One region of the Anaerobacillus alkaliphilus genome, then DNA from elsewhere that is predicted to be linked to it. Evidence: riboswitches for the same ligand, from Rfam matches in the RefSeq annotation. Region 1 holds a riboswitch; each other region holds the start of a gene.
The links. Region 1 has a riboswitch for lysine ahead of DS745_RS09995 (Na+/H+ antiporter NhaC family protein). Riboswitches for the same ligand answer to the same signal wherever they lie in the genome.
Positions count from the first base shown of each region.

Region 2: linked by a shared signal. The riboswitch ahead of dapA (4-hydroxy-tetrahydrodipicolinate synthase) and the one ahead of DS745_RS09995 (Na+/H+ antiporter NhaC family protein) in region 1 are both predicted to bind lysine.
Region 3: linked by a shared signal. The riboswitch ahead of lysA (diaminopimelate decarboxylase) and the one ahead of DS745_RS09995 (Na+/H+ antiporter NhaC family protein) in region 1 are both predicted to bind lysine.
Region 4: linked by a shared signal. The riboswitch ahead of DS745_RS19210 (aspartate kinase) and the one ahead of DS745_RS09995 (Na+/H+ antiporter NhaC family protein) in region 1 are both predicted to bind lysine.

Region 1 is NZ_QOUX01000032.1:225,211-229,431, forward strand. Features, by position in the region: gene DS745_RS09980 (thymidylate synthase) at 76-873, shown strand; gene DS745_RS09985 (dihydrofolate reductase) at 870-1,346, shown strand; gene yunB (sporulation protein YunB) at 1,414-2,205, shown strand; lysine riboswitch at 2,314-2,500, shown strand; gene DS745_RS09995 (Na+/H+ antiporter NhaC family protein) at 2,595-4,154, shown strand.
Region 2 is NZ_QOUX01000047.1:618,867-623,087, forward strand. Features, by position in the region: gene DS745_RS23430 (HD-GYP domain-containing protein) at 1-972, opposite strand, end outside; lysine riboswitch at 1,236-1,418, shown strand; gene dapA (4-hydroxy-tetrahydrodipicolinate synthase) at 1,576-2,463, shown strand; gene DS745_RS23440 (ASCH domain-containing protein) at 2,711-3,052, opposite strand; gene DS745_RS23445 (hypothetical protein) at 3,147-3,626, opposite strand; gene DS745_RS23450 (peptidase) at 3,880-4,221, opposite strand, start outside.
Region 3 is NZ_QOUX01000001.1:34,581-38,801, forward strand. Features, by position in the region: gene spoVAE (stage V sporulation protein AE) at 1-102, shown strand, start outside; gene spoVAEA (stage V sporulation protein SpoVABEA) at 107-667, shown strand; gene DS745_RS00205 (spore germination protein) at 670-2,169, shown strand; lysine riboswitch at 2,250-2,421, shown strand; gene lysA (diaminopimelate decarboxylase) at 2,586-3,908, shown strand; gene DS745_RS00215 (LysM peptidoglycan-binding domain-containing protein) at 4,084-4,221, shown strand, end outside.
Region 4 is NZ_QOUX01000046.1:818,173-822,393, forward strand. Features, by position in the region: gene DS745_RS19200 (TrkH family potassium uptake protein) at 1-334, opposite strand, end outside; gene DS745_RS19205 (YslB family protein) at 530-970, shown strand; gene DS745_RS19210 (aspartate kinase) at 1,013-2,242, opposite strand; lysine riboswitch at 2,393-2,579, opposite strand; gene uvrC (excinuclease ABC subunit UvrC) at 2,673-4,221, opposite strand, start outside.

The DNA.
Region 1 (4,221 bases):
GAATGGTTATTAGAGTGTTTAGAAATCTAATACCGTTCTACATTTCTTATTTTAATTAGGGAAAGGATGCTTTTGATGGATCGACAGTATTTAAACTTATGTCAACATATCCTGGAAAATGGATCAGTGAAAACAGACCGTACAGGAACAGGAACAATTAGTGTTTTTGGTTATCAAATGCGAACAAGTTTAGCTGAAGGTTTTCCATTATTAACGACCAAAAAGCTTTCTTTGAAAGCAATTATTCACGAGCTACTGTGGTTTTTAAAGGGTGATACGAATATTAGCTACCTAAAAGAACACAATGTGAGAATATGGAATGAATGGGCAGATGAAAATGGTGATCTCGGCCCTGTTTATGGCAAGCAATGGCGCTCATGGACAGCACCAAATGGTCAAACGATTGATCAAATTTCTAGTGTTATTGAAGAGATCAAACGAAATCCTGACTCAAGAAGATTAATTGTGAATGCCTGGAACGTAGGTGAACTAAAAGACATGGCTTTAGCTCCTTGTCATTGTATGTTTCAATTTTACGTGAATGATGGGAAGTTATCTTGTCAGCTTTATCAAAGAAGTGCTGATGTGTTCCTTGGAGTTCCGTTTAACATAGCTTCTTATGCGTTACTTACGATGATGATTGCTCAGGTATGTGATCTAGAGCCAGGTGAGTTTGTTCACACTTTTGGTGATGTACATATCTATTCTAACCATGTGGAACAAGTAAAGCTACAGATGACTCGTGAACCTAAGCCATTACCAAAAATGAAGTTAAACTCTAATGTGACTTCTGTATTTGATTTCACTTACGAGGATTTTGAATTGGTCGATTACGATGCACATCCTCACATAAAAGGGCAGGTATCAGTATGATTTCACTGATTGTTGCCGCAGGGGAAAATAACGTGATAGGCTCAGACAACGTCATGCCTTGGCATTTACCAGCTGACCTAGCCTACTTTAAAAAGACAACAACTGGGCATGCGGTTGTGATGGGGAGAAAAACGTTTGAGTCAATAGGTAAGCCACTACCTAATCGAAAAAATATTATCCTGACTCGAGATCAACAGTTTGAGGTTGAAGGATGTGACGTCATTCATTCAGTTGAAGAAGTATTTGACTTTGAAAAAGGTCAGGAACTCTTTATCATTGGGGGAGCAGAGGTTTATCGTCAATTATTACCTCATGCAAACAAAGTCTACTTAACACGTATTCATAAAAGTTTTGAAGGTGATGCCTTTTTTCCAGAGCTTAATGATGGATGGCAATTAGTTTCAACTGAAAAGCATGAAGCTGATGAAAAAAATCCGTATCAGTATGAGTTTCAAATATATGAAAAAAGGTAGTCTCATAAAGATTATTATTTTGTCCCTCTTTGCATACACATGAAGTATGTGAAGGGGGATTTTACTTATGCTTAAGAGAAGAAGAAAATACCGACCAATGAAAGGTCCGCTTCCATTTCGTTATGTATTACTGATCTCATTTATTATTTTTATAATTATGACCGCCCAAGGTCTTGTCGTAGTTGAGAAAGGAATTCGTCCAACCTTGATTGAAATCGCCAAAACGGAAACACAGCGGATTGCAACTACTGCGATTAATGAGGCTGTGAGGAAAAAGACACTTGAGAATTCGGATTTAGAAAATGTAATTGATATTAATCCTGCTGGCAATGGAAGGGTATATACGGTTAATCCAATTGTTGTAAGCCGTGTGTTGCAGGAAACAACATTAAATGTACAGAGATATCTAAATGATGTGGCAAGGGGAAATGTCAAAAATTTAGCTATACCAGATGGAATTGAAATTGAACAAGAGAATGGATATCAGGAACAAGGGATCATTCATATGATTCCTCTTGGCCAGGCTACGAATAATGCTTTACTTGCTCACCTTGGACCAAAGGTACCGGTTAGGTTAACCGCGATCGGTGATGTAAAGTCATTTATACGTGATGAAATTGTGCCTGTAGGTATTAATAATGTATGGATTAACTTATCAATTGAGATAACAGTAGACGTTCGAGTCGTTATTCCTTTTGCGACAGAAACTGAAGTTGTCCAAACACTCATACCTGTAGGGTATATGTACATCCAAGGCGATGTTCCACAATTTTTCCATGCTGGTGGTAGTGACAGCAGTATGCCAATGCCTGCAATTATAAATCCACAAGACTTAAGCGATAGTCTAAACAACAACTAATATATGTTACTACTTTTGTCAGAACTAGCAATATTTTTTTGTTGATGTTTAATACGTACTGTTGATATAATTAACTAGTTAAAACTAAATATTTAATACCTCATCAACAGGTGAGGTAGAGGCGCAAAACTTATCAGTAGATTGCTTGAGGATGACAACTGTGAAGGCTTTTGAAAGGAAGTTTTGCCGAAGTGATAATGACTTTGTCAAAGGAATTATTGCTGGGGTGACATTGAAGAAGTGTCGCACTGTCACAATCTGTTTGCCCAATAGATTGTGGAGGACTACTAACCAAGTTGAGGGATATTGTTTACTTTTAAAGGTAGCAGTAGGTTCTCTATTGCTGCCTTTTTGTGTACATTAAAATCAGAATAATAGGAGGAAGCAAAATGGAAGGAACAATTTTTAGTTTAATTCCACCAATTTTAGCGTTAGTGATGGTAATGTTAACACGTCGTGTGTTGCTGTCACTTGGTGTTGGAATTGTAGTGGGAGCATTTATGATTAACTATGGAAATGGAAATGTCTTTATAGACAGTATCCAACAAATTTTTTCTATCGTTTATGGAATTTTTATTGATGAAGGTGCAATTAATTCATGGGAATTATACATTTTATTTTTCTTATTACTGCTAGGTATGATTGCATCTTTAATCGCGGTTACTGGTGGTAGTCGAGCGTTCGGTGAATGGGCAATGAGCCGAGTGAAAACGAGAGTAGGAGCACAAATTGTTACGGTATTACTAGGGATTATTATCTTTATAGATGACTATTTTAATAGCTTAACAGTTGGGAACGTCGGACGTCCGTTAACAGATCGTCACCGTGTCTCTAGAGCGAAATTAGCTTACCTAGTAGACTCGACTGCCGCGCCAATGTGCGTAATTGCGCCAGTATCAAGCTGGGGTGCGTATATCATTACCATTATCGGAGGAATTCTTGTTTCTCATAGCGTAACGCAATGGGAAGCACTGACTGCGTTTGTCTTAATTGCACCAATGAACTTTTACGCAATTTTTGCAGTATTGATGGTTATTGCTGTAATCTACTTTAAATTAGACATCGGCCAAATGCGTGTTCATGAACAACGTGCGATTGAAACAGGTGCCGTAGTCGATACAAGTAAAGGAACACCTCCAGGAGACCAAGGAGATGTACCAGCGACTTCTGGTAAAGTTGGCGATCTAATATGGCCAATCGTAACATTAATTGTTGCAACAGTGTTCTTTATGATTACAACTGGTATTGAAGGAGCTGAAGGTGATACATCAATTTTGGCGATCTTTGAAAATACAGATGTAGCTGCTGCACTTCTTTATGGTGGACTAGTAAGTTTAGCTATTACCTTAGCGTTAAGCTTCACACGAAAAGTCGAAGCAACGAAAATTGGCTTAGGATTATGGGCAGGAATTAAGTCAATGCTACCAGCTATTTATATTTTGATTTTTGCTTGGACAATTATCTCGATCATTAAAGATCTTGGCACAGGAACATATTTAGCTAGCCTAGTTCAAGAAACTAACTTAAACCTAGCGTATTTACCGGTAATCTTATTCATCATCGCAGGCTTTATGGCATTTTCTACAGGAACAAGCTGGGGAACATTTGGGATTATGTTACCGATCGCTGGAGATATTGCTGCTGCGACTGATGTATCGCTAATGCTTCCGGTATTAGCAGCAGTACTTGCAGGTTCAATCTTTGGTGACCATTGCTCGCCAATTTCAGATACAACAATTCTTTCGTCGACAGGGGCAGGAAGTCATCATATTGACCACGTCATGACACAGCTACCATATGCGTTAATCATCGCTGGTATCTCGATTGTTGGTTATTTAGCACTTGGCTTAACAGGAAGTGCAATTGTTGGTTTCCTAGCAGCAGCAGTGACATTTGTTGCTGTCGTAATAGTACTGAAAAAACTGTTCCCTGCGTTAAAAGGAGCATAGGTAAGTTAGGAGGGTGTCCCAAGAAGCTTTGCTTACTTGGAACACTCTCTTTTTTGGATAATTAAAC
Region 2 (4,221 bases), on a different contig from region 1:
ATGGAAATTATAGCTTGATACGATGCCAGTCCTTCCATCATTAAGTTTCACCGTGAGTCCTTGAGGGTAGATAGCGATACAATCTCGGAACAACTCTACCTGCCTAACATCAAACTGTGTCCCACTTCCAGCATAAAGCAATTCTAGCGCTTTATGTGGCAATATAGGCGGTCGATAAACTCGATGGCTAGTTACAGCGTCAAACACATCAGCAACACTTATAATCTTTGCATACTTATGAATTTCATTCCCTTTTAAATTGCGTGGATATCCGGTACCATCAATTCTTTCATGATGTTGAAAAGCGCAATGCGCAACAGGAAGCGGTATTTCATGAAGTTTTCTTAATACTTCAAACCCTAACGAACAATGTGTTTTCATATGTTCAAATTCACTTTGGGTTAATGAACCTGGTTTATTAAGTATCTCCGGCGAAACGTATACTTTTCCTAGATCATGCAACATCGCTCCTATGCCAATTTCTTCGATGTTTTTTAATGGTAACCCATTAGCAATCGCTAGCTGACATGAGTAAATAGTCACATTCACACTATGCATGTACAAATAATTTTCATGTATTTTTGTAGTAGCTAGTAAATTTAACGCTGTTCGATTATCAGATAAACAATGCAATATGTCTTTAAAAATCTTTTGAAAACTTCTAATCGTACGTTCTGACTTCATCATACCTTTAACCTTTGAGGTTGCTAAATCAGCAATCGTGTGAAGACCCTCAGTAATCAAATTGACAGCTTCTAACCGTAACTCTTCAGGTATGGCTTCAACAATTTCAATTCCCTCAGATAGTTCATCTTCTATGTAAATAGTAAAAATGTTATATTTCTTGAGTCTGCGGATTAAGCCTTCTGACAGTTCTGTTCCAGCTGCTAGCAGGACTTTCCCTTTCTCGTTATATATCGTTTTTCCTAGTTTAATTCCCGGCGTTATTTTGTCAACAGTAATTAAACGCATTTCTTTCCCTCATTTCTTTTTGCGCTTACCTAATATTAAACTGAAACCCCAATCAATTAAATGGTTTTTGTCACTTTCTATCGAAAAATATGAAAATTTTTGATATATTGGGTGATAAGACCTAGACAAATTACTTGCACTCTAAAAGATAAATTACTGACAAATTTATCATCTCCCACTTTTTTTGTCGTTTTTATTGCAAAAACGCTGACAATTTGATATCTTTGATGAAAGTTCATATTATTTCTTACTTTAATTTACATTGAAGTGATAGAGGCGCAATGACCATTAGTACATATTCTGAGGAGAATGAGCTCTGTTGACGGATTTCGAAAGGGGAATTTGCCGAAGTAACTAGTGACTCATAAATTAGTTACTGGGCCTGCGATTGAACAAATCCAGGACTGTCGTATAGTGGCGACGCTATATGGAGGGCTATCTTACGCTGGAGTAACCGAGACGTTACCTTTCTAGCAACAACGATTCCCTCGTTGTTGCTTTTTGTCTTTTTATCGGTGATCTTGTAATTTAGCTCTATTCAAGAACTTAACTCGTCTTTTATAATGAAGAAGGGCGAAAAACTACTGAATAGAGGTGTGTTCCATGAATTTTGGACAATTATTAACGGCAATGGTTACACCATTTGACCAAGAAGGAAAAATTGATTTTGAAGCAACACAATCATTACTAAACCACTTAATCGCAAATGGAACTGATGGAATCGTCGTTGCCGGAACAACAGGTGAATCACCTACTCTCACAACGAGCGAAAAAGCAGATTTGTTTAAGTTTGTTGTCGAGGTTGTTGCTGGACGTGTATCTGTTATTGCAGGTACAGGAACGAATAGTACGGCATCTTCCATTGAATTAACTCAAATCGCAAGCCAAGCTGGTGTTGACGGAATTATGCTTGTAGCACCATATTATAATAAACCAAGTCAAGAAGGGCTTTATCAACATTTTAAAACAATTGCAGAAACAACTAAGCTACCAGTTATGCTTTATAACATCCCTGGTCGTAGCGTTGTTAATATGCAGTTAGATACGATTGTTCGTTTATCACAAATTGAAAATATTGTTTGTATAAAGGAAGCAAGCGGAGATCTTGATGCAATGGCGAACATTATTGAAAATACGCCAGAGGATTTCTTACTTTATAGCGGGGATGACAGTTTAACACTACCAGTGTTAGCAATCGGCGGACACGGTGTAGTATCCGTTGCCTCTCATGTGATTGGAAACGAAATGCAGGACATGATGAACGCATTTCATAATGGTGATACAAAAACTGCTGCCACTCTACACAGACAGCTATTACCAATTATGAAATCATTATTTATTGCTCCAAATCCAACGCCTGTAAAAGCTGCTCTAGGTATGATTGGTCAAAACGTAGGTTCAGTTCGCTTACCATTAGTACCACTGACGGAAGTTGAAAACATGACAGTTTCAGCCGCATTAAAAGCAAAATTATTATCTCCAGCTTTATAATGAATAAACCCTCCTACTAGTGGGAGGGTTTATTTATGTATTGAAGGACATTTTCTAATGATGTTTTACCGTAGGCGTTCCGTTATTTTGCTGTTATGGGCTCTTTTTGACCTGAAAAATGGCCAATTAACGGAACTGGTGGCCGCGAAACTCAAAAAAGGGCATTTTTCCACTAAATAGCGGAACGTATGACCGCTAATTTTTCAACCGCTGCATTGCAGTCAAAAAACAGCTTCCTTCAAATCATCTACTCACCTACAGGACTAAACTCATGCACCCACACTTTCATATTTGGTACCCATGGCATTCCCTTGTGTATGGATAAAATCGCATTTTTATATTCTTCTAATGTTGGATAGCCCTCATCCTGAGCCATTTCATCAGTTAAGTCCCCAAGAGTTTGGCGATAGACCTTATCTACTTTAAACGAGTGGTTATGTAAGACCATGATCTCCCCTGGATCTGCGTAACGGCCATTCCTTCTCACTGCCCTTTTTTGACCACTTATAATCTTTTCGATATCGGCTGCACCTGTAACCAATCGGTCGATTTCACATGTTTTTGGCGGTAATTTCTCTTGTTCAGTCATAGTACTCCCTCACTTTCATTCAGTTTTAACCATTATAGCATTAACAATGAAAAAAGATAATTACGCTACCGTAATTATCTTTTTCCTACTACTCTTACGTGCACTGGAACGACTGAATTGCTTCTAAGTCAGTTCCGAAGTATACCCATCTAAATCCAGTCCAACGGTAACCTGCGATAGATCTTCTACCTACAAACGTCGGGTAGAACCAGAATTGTTGTCGGTTCGTTAACCAAACATACGTAAAACGTCGTAAACATCTTCTAATTGCTCCCGGATCAACAGCGAACACCCCTACTTGCTGTGTTTGTTGTTGTGGTGTAAATGACGGTGGTGGTGTCGTTGGTGGTCCATCTTGCTGACCTGGTCCTGGTGGTGGTCCTGGCGGCGGTCCTGGTGGTCCCCATTGTTGACCTGGCGGTTGACCCCATGGTGGTCCCCATTGTTGACCAGGTTGTTGTCCCCATGGCGGTCCCCATTGTTGACCAGGTTGTTGTCCCCATGGCGGTCCCCACTGTTGGCCAGGTTGTTGTCCCCAAGGTTGGCTAGGTTGCTGCCACCACTGTTGACCCATTTGTCCTGTACCTTGCCCTGGAAATAAATAATTAAATAACGGATTTAATAATCTTTCGTCTTGTTGCTGATATTGGCTATGTCCCATTAGTTCATTTGAGTCATACCCATAATGTAAATGTTCATAGTTTGGATACAAATGATGCACTCCCTTTCTTCTAGGCCTACATCATCCTATGCATTAGGCAGCGGGCATTCATCTTGTACAAGATAAAAGGGCTTTTGACTAGATCCCTAACAACAGCCCTCTATATTCAGTCACGATCATCCAAACCACACCACTCAATAACAGTAAGCGCAATAATTTCAGCTGCTTTAAAAATTTCATCTAATTCTATATACTCATTAGGAAAATGGGCCATACTTGATTTTCCTGGGCCAAATACAATTGAAGGTGTGTCACCTACTTGCGTTAAAAGTCCACCGTCCGTTCCCCAAGGAGAAGCTTCCACCGTTGCGTTTATCCCTGTAACGTCGAAAAACTTCTCTTCTACTATTTTCATCAACGGATGGTCAAGATCTATTGAACCGGGCAACCACTGAGCTCCGTACCATTCAAGCACAACAGGGTGATCAATAAACCACTCATCTATTGC
Region 3 (4,221 bases), on a different contig from region 1:
TTAGGGATTGGTATGGGGATATTTGAAGTGACATCAGCGGGTATATCATCAGCTATTCTCTTTGGATTTTTAGTAGCAGTATTCTTTAAACCGAAAGGATGAAACCATGGAACCTAAAAAAAGAGTCATATTAATTACCGATGGTGACGAGTCTGCCAAACAAGCCGTTGAAGTTGTTGCAAAGGAAATTGGCGGTCGTTGCATTTCAAGTTCATGGGGAAATCCTAGTCGATTATCAGGTGAAGAACTTGTTAAGTTAATAAAAAAAACGCCTCATGATCCCATTTTAGTTATGTTCGATGATTGTGGTTTTACAGAGGAAGGTCCAGGAGAAGAAGCGATGCGCTATGTGGCAACGCATAATGATTTAAATATTATTGGTGCAATTGCTGTAGCCTCGAGAACTCATCACAGTGAATGGACAAGGGTGGACGTAAGTATTGATCGTAATGGCCATTTGACTGAATATGGGGTTGATAAATATGGTCTGCCAGATATTGAGTTAGGAAGAATTAATGGTGACACAGTCTACATTCTAGACCAGTTATCGATTCCTTTTATTGTAGGTATTGGGGATATTGGGAAGATGGCAGGGAAAGATGAAGTGGAGAAAGGAGCGCCAATAACTAAAAAAGCTGTTGAATTAATTTTAGAAAGGAGCGAGTAACAGTGTCTAATGAAATCGTTGAAGAAAATAAAGTAGAAAAAACAAAGCAAGCTGTATCTGTTAAACTGGTCGAAAATGAAAAATACTTAAAAGAAAGATTAGGCATCGGGACTACGTTTGATATTGGTGTAAGAAAAATGACAGTTTTAGAAAGGGATATACAAATTTACTTTCTAAATGGATTAGTTGATAGCCAGTTTGTCATTATGATGCTAAAAGATCTCATGTTTTTAAATGCCGAAGAAAAACAGAAGACTCGACTCAAAGATAAAATAGAAAACAGTTTATCTCATGTGCAAGTTCAGAAGGTAAAGACATTAGATGAAGCATCTGACCAATTGTTAGCAGGACTAATTATTATCTTAATGGAAGATGAGTCAGAGGCAATCCTTGTAGATGTGAGGAGTTATCCAGGGAGAGGTCCAGATGAACCTGATACTGAGCGGGTTGTTCGTGGGGCAAGAGACGGCTTTACAGAAAATTTAATTGTAAATACAGCATTAACAAGACGAAGAATTAAAGATGAACGCTTACGGCATGAAATTCTTCAGGTCGGGACTCGTTCCAAAACAGATATTTGTGTTGCGTACATAAAGGATGTCGCTGATCATACCTATGTTGATCAAGTAAAAAAAGAATTAGAGGCCATTGATATAGATGGGATATCTATGGCAGATAAAGTTGTTGAGGAATTCATTGTAAAACAAGGCCTAAATCCCTTTCCATTAGTTCGTTATACAGAAAGACCCGATGTAACTGCTAGCCATCTCCTTGAGGGGCATGTAGTTGTCTATGTTGATACTTCTCCTAGTGTAATTATCTTACCAACAACATTTTTCCACCACGTTCAGCACGCGGAGGAATTCCGTCAAGCGCCAATAGTAGGTACGTTTTTACGATGGGTCCGTTATTTTGGGATGATTTTTGCCCTACTAATCTTACCTTTATGGTTATTAATGGTTATGGAGCCTGCTCTATTACCACAAGCTTTAGAGTTTATTGGACCCGATGAAACAACGAATGTACCCGTATTTGCGCAAATTGTAATTGCTGAAGTGGGGATAGAACTTCTGAGGATGGCGGCCATTCATACCCCATCACCTCTTGCGACAGCGCTTGGTTTAGTTGCCGCTCTGCTAATAGGTGAGATAGCCATAAATGTTGGTCTATTTATCCCTGAAGTAATTCTCTATGTTGCCTTAGGAGCCATTGGAACGTTTGCTACACCGAGTTATGAGTTAGGGATTGCGCTTAAGTTGTCCCGAATAGCTTTACTATTAGCTGTATTTCTCTTTAAAGTACCAGGCTTTATGATTGGTTGTACAGTTCTATTACTATTCATGGTTTCAATAAAACCGATGAATACACCATATATGTGGCCATTTATTCCTTTCTACCCACGAGCTCTAGCAGATATTGTATTCAGGCTTGCTGTGCCATTAAAAAGGAAAAGACCACAAATTGTTAACCCTCAAAACCCTCATAAACAATCCGCGAACTAACATATTGCGATTGCGTGAGTTTTGTGTTAAAGTATAACGTAATTAATTTTATTATGATAATTTAATAATTCCTCATTGTTTAATGGGGTAGAGGCGCAAAACGAATGAGTAAACTGTGGAGCTTGGGAAGTGTTGAAGCAGTTAGAAAGGTCAATTTGCCGAAGTGAGAATGTGTTCCCCCATATTCTTGCTGGGTCGTTGTTGAATAAATAACGAACTGTCACTGTGTAGCAGTGGAGGACTACTTTTAATTTTGAGGTTACGTATATGCTTATATAAGGCGGAAAATGTAACTTACATTTCCGCCTTTTTGTATGTATAAGATATGCTAACTTGGAAATAAAGAAATCGAATTTTGAATTTAAGGTTCAATTATATTTTAAATTCAACATTCACATATGAGAGGAGTTTAGTGAATGTACAAACATGGCACGAGTAGAAGTAATGACTTAGGACATTTAGAAATAGGTGGAGTTGATACTGTTCAATTAAGAGAACAGTTTGGTACCCCATTATATGTCTATGATGTAGCTTTAATTAGGGAAAGAGCAAACAGCTTTTTACAGGCTTTTAAAAAACGTGGAATTAAAGCGCAAGTTGCATATGCAAGTAAAGCTTTTAGTTGTGTGGCAATGGTTCAGTTAGCTAAGGAACTAGATCTAAGTTTAGATGTCGTTTCTGGTGGCGAGTTACACACAGCTTTAGTAGCAGGATTTCCAGTAGAAAAAATTCATTTTCACGGCAATAATAAGAGTGTTTTTGAAATTGAAATGGCCGTTGAAGCAGGGATTGGTTGCTTTGTCGTTGATAATTTTTATGAGATTGAACTCTTACGAGAAGCCGCCAAAAAGTATCAAAAAACAGTTTCCGTATTACTGAGAATTACTCCAGGTGTTGAGGCACATACTCATGACTATATTTCAACAGGGCAAGAAGACTCTAAATTTGGTTTCGACTTAATTAGTGGGCAAGCTGAAGAAGCAATTGTCAGGGTTAGTGATGATGACGCGTTTGAAATGCTTGGTTTACATTGTCATATCGGATCTCAAATCTTTGAAACAACGGGTTTTACGATGGCAGTCGAAAAGATATTTTCTTACTTAGCTGAATGGAAAACTAAGTTGAACTACGTTCCAAAGGTAGTAAACTTAGGTGGGGGTTTTGGTATTCGTTATATAGAAGGTGATACACCACTTCCGGTTTCACAATATATCGATGCAACAATTGATGCAGTAGAAGAACAATCAGCTAAGTTAGGTATTGATATTCCCGAAATTTGGATTGAACCGGGCCGTTCCCTCGTTGGTGATGCTGGCACGACACTATATACAATTGGCTCAGAAAAAGAAATACCTGAAGTACGGCACTACTTATCAGTTGATGGTGGGATGACAGATAACCTTCGACCAGCGCTTTATCAAGCTAAGTACGAGGCGATGATTGCTAATCGTAGTAACGAAAGCAGCCAAGAAACATACTCAATTGCAGGAAAGTGTTGTGAAAGTGGGGATATGTTAATTTGGGATATCGCTTTACCGTTTGCGAAACATGGTGATTTGTTGGCAGTTTCTTGTACTGGTGCGTACGGATATTCAATGTCAAATAACTATAATCGGATACCGAGACCGGCAGTTGTTTTCGTAGAGAACGGTGATCCTACTCTAGTTGTAAAAAGAGAGACATATAAAGATATTGTCCAATTGGACCTACAGCTAAGTGGTAAAGGTTTGTCGAAATAGTATTTTTAGTTGAGGATAACATAAGTTAGTTGTGTTATCCTTTTATTATGTTCTCTTGTAGTTATATCAATATAATAAGAGGGGTAATAATTGGCTATTACTCTATTAATCTCCTAATGAAACTGTTCCCTTCATTTCGTTATGATAGATAAGAACAACGAGATGGAGGTACAGCATGAAAAAACTATTTACTTGTATTATGGCATTTCTAATGATTCCTATGGGTTCTGCATTAGCTAGTTCAACTACTACTGTTCAAGATTCAGTTATCCAAACTGGGATGAAATACCTTGGGGCACCTTATCAGTTTGGA
Region 4 (4,221 bases), on a different contig from region 1:
TGATAAGCATTCTTTGAGAAAGAATGATTTTTCTACCAAAGATCATCCAAACAAATGTCCCTAAGGTCATAATTCCAATTCCGCCTAATTGAATAGCTATTGCCAAAAAAATAATACCTATGTAGCTGAACGTTTCGGAAACATTCACAACTGTTAGTCCAGTTACACTTACTGCACTAACGGAAGTAAACAAGGCTTCCGGATATGTCACGTTTACACCAGGTAAGCTTGAAATGGGTAAATATAGCAACAAACTAAATAAAAACATTGCTACAATATATGAGATAATAATAATGCGAAACGGGGTTAAAAACTTACCTTTAGATAAATTCATCATCTTTACCTCCGAATTTTGTTCGGGACTTAGTATACCACAGATTTAGAAATAGCATATAGTGAATTCACAATAAAAGAAGTATAATACTTTATAGAGTAAAAGTTAATTGTAGAAATCAATGATTTATAAGTTTGAACTTAGAGCCATACTAAAATTCTACATGACTTACACAAAAAAATTGGGGGACGGATGATGATCTTTGGTCAAAAAAAGACAACAACCATAGATGAAACAGAACTGCAAATTCCTTTGTTTGGCTACGATTTATTAAGAGAAGATGTTCTACCAGATCTTCTTGGAAAAGAGCATAATATTATTTTATATTGGTCGGGGAAATCACTTGCAAGAAAATATCCGGTTAACTCCATTGAAGAAATTATTGGTTTCTTCCAACGAGCAGGTTGGGGAGAGTTAACACTGTTAAAAGAAAAAAAATCAGAATTAACCTTTGAGTTAACGTCTAGCTTATTTGGGCAAAAAAAACAAATACATCGACCTCTAGAAGCTGGTTTTCTAGCTGAGCAAATTCAACGTATTGTCGGGTATATGACAGAAACAAACGAAGTACAAAAAAAAGGGCATCCAACGCTGATTTTTCACGTTAAATGGGATGTGTACGATGAAAGCGTGTAAAAAACGAGCAGCATCAAGATGCTGCTCGTTTTCTCAGTAATACTAAACAGTAACCTTAACTTTATCTAATTGAAATTCTTCATGAAGTGTCTCGACAGCCAACACCATATCTTTTTGGTCTACAACCGTAGAAACTTTAATTTCTGATGTACTAACCATTTTTATTAAAATCCCTTTTTCTGAAAGAGCTTTAAACATTTGACCAGCCACACCTGGATTAGAGATCATTCCTGAACCTACTATTGATACTTTGGCTAGTCCTGTTTCGTGCAAGATTTCTTGAAATTTTAATGTTTCACGATTTTGCTCAAGTACTTCTAACGTTTCAGTTAACTTCTCAGAAAGAACTGAAAAGGAAATATTTGTATTCTCACTTGCGATGACATTTTGGATAATAATATCCACATTCACATTGTTTGCAGCTAGTGTTGTAAATAAATTTGATAGTCCTTCAATTTGGTTTGGCATGCCACAAACTGATATTTTAGCCACATTACTTTCAAAAGCTAGACCACGTACAACTAAATTCTCTTCCACTGTTACTTCCTCCTCAATCATTGTGCCTTCTTCTTCAACCATACTAGAACGAACCGTTAATTTTACCTGATAATTTTTTGCAAACTCAACAGCACGAGGATGTAATACTCCTGCACCAAGGTTTGCTAATTCTAACATTTCATCATAGGAAATTGAGCTTAATTTCCGAGCATTTTTTACTACTCTTGGGTCTGTTGTAAATACGCCTGTTACATCAGTAAAGATATCACAACGATCAGCATGTAAGCCAGCTGCGAGAGCAACTGCTGTCGTATCTGATCCTCCTCTTCCTAAAGTAGTAATTTCATCATCTACAGTTACACCTTGGAAACCAGCAACAATAACGATTTTCCCTGCACCCAAATGTTGTTTAATTGTTTCTTCCTCAAACTTCGTAATACGAGCATTGCTATGGCAAGCTTCTGTGATAATCCCTGCCTGCCAGCCAGTTAATGAAACTGCCTCATAACCTCTCGCCTGTAATGCCATTGATAATAACGATATAGTCACTTGCTCACCAGTACTAAGTAGCATATCCATCTCTCTTTTACTAGGCTTATCCGTTATATCGTTAGCCAATTTTACTAACTCATCAGTTGACTTACCCATCGCAGAGACAACTACGACAACCTGATCACCGTTTTCAACCGTTTCTATCACTCTACCTGCAACATGTTTGATTCTTTCTACACTTCCAACTGAAGTTCCACCGAATTTTTGCACCACTAACCCCATACGTAACATCCTTTCAATTTCTATATTTTCCCCAATTCTATCTCAGTAGTTTTTCCATATAAAAAAGCATCAGTAAGAAGAAAACCCTCACTGATGCTTTAACTTTTTAATGTGTTAAAACAATAGAAACGAAAAATAATGTTCCCGTACACGTGAGATAGTTCTCCACACAATCATTGGGGTGACTGTGTGACAGCCCTACATTTCTTCAATGCAGGTCCAGCATAAAACTCGTGAGCGAGTGTTACACTTCGGCAAATTCCCCTTTTAATTATCATTACTGGACCTCATCATCCTACGATAATTTACTCTTGGTTTTTGCACCTCTACCACCACTTCAACATTTGAAGTATTGGATATTCAATTAAGAAGTAGTTTATCAGAAAAAAAAGTAATTGTAAATGTGGGAGAGAAAGAAAAACTCTCCATCTTACTCTTTTAGTTTTTCCATTAGAGCCAATGCTACTTTTTCTGGTATTCCTATGCTACGAAAATCTTCTAACTCGGCTTCTTTCATTTTCTTAACTGATCCAAAATGTTTTAACAATGTACGTTTCCGTTTCTCTCCTACTCCATCAATATCATCAAGAACAGATGTAAACAAAGTTTTGCTACGAATTTGACGATGAAATGTAATTGCAAAACGGTGAACTTCATCTTGGATCCGTTGCAACAAATAAAACTCCTGACTATCTCTTTTTAATGGGATTATTTCAGGTGGATCACCCATTAATAATTGTGACGTTCGGTGTTTATCATCTTTTGCCAAACCACATACGGGAATTGATAAACCTAACTCGTCTTCAATAACACTTTGAGCAGCTGAAATTTGTCCCTTACCTCCATCAATCACAATTAGGTCAGGTAATGGTTGGTTTTCTTTAAGTTGTCTTAAATAACGTCTTCTAACAACCTCTCTCATTGATTCATAGTCATCCGGGCCTGTTACTGTTTTCACTTTATATTTTCGATATCCTTTACGATTTGGTTTTCCATCAACAAACGAGACCATAGCGGAAACTGGATCTACACCTTGAATGTTCGAATTATCAAAGGCTTCAATTAGATGGGGTGAATGAATATTTAAAGCAATCCCTAAGTTTTCAATAGCCCTAACCGTTTTTGCTTCGTCACGTTCAATTAAAGCGAACTTTTCTTTTAAAGCCGCTTCTGCGTTTTTACCTGCCAGTTCAATTAAGTCCTTCTTGGGTCCTTTTTGAGGATGAACGGTTCGAACTTGGATAAAATCACTAGCTAGCTCTTTATCAATTGATTTTGGTAGGAATATTTCCTTGGGCTTAATGTGCTCTTTTTGACTATAGAATTGTCCTAGGAATGTTAAAAATTCATCATCAGGCTCTTGATAAACTGGAAACAGCGAAACATCACGTTCTATTAGCTTTCCCTGACGAACAAAAAAGACCTGTACACACATCCAGCCTTTATCGTAAGCAAAGCCAAAAACGTCCCGATCAACATCATCAGCAATTGTTATCCTCTGCTTTTCCATCACTGCCTCAATGTGTTGAATTTGGTCACGGTATTCCTTTGCTCGTTCGAACTCTAATGCTTCAGCAGCCTTTTCCATTTTAGCAAACAAATCTTTTTTAATTTCTTTATGACCACCGTTCAAGAAACGAGAGATCTCCTCAACCATTTCACGATTTGTAGCTTCGCTCACTTCTTGAATGCATGGTCCTAGGCATTGGTTAATATGATAATATAGGCATACTCTATCGGGTATGGTGCTACATTTTCTTAATGGATATAGACGATCAAGAAGTTTTTTCGTCTCACTAGCTGCCCCAGCATTAGGGTAAGGACCAAAATACTTTCCTTTATCCTTCTTTACATTTCTAGTTGTAATTAACCTAGGATGTTCTTCAGCAGTAATTTTCAAATATGGGTAACTTTTGTCATCCTTTAACATCACATTATATTTCGGATCATACTTCTTAATTAAATTATGTTCCAAGATT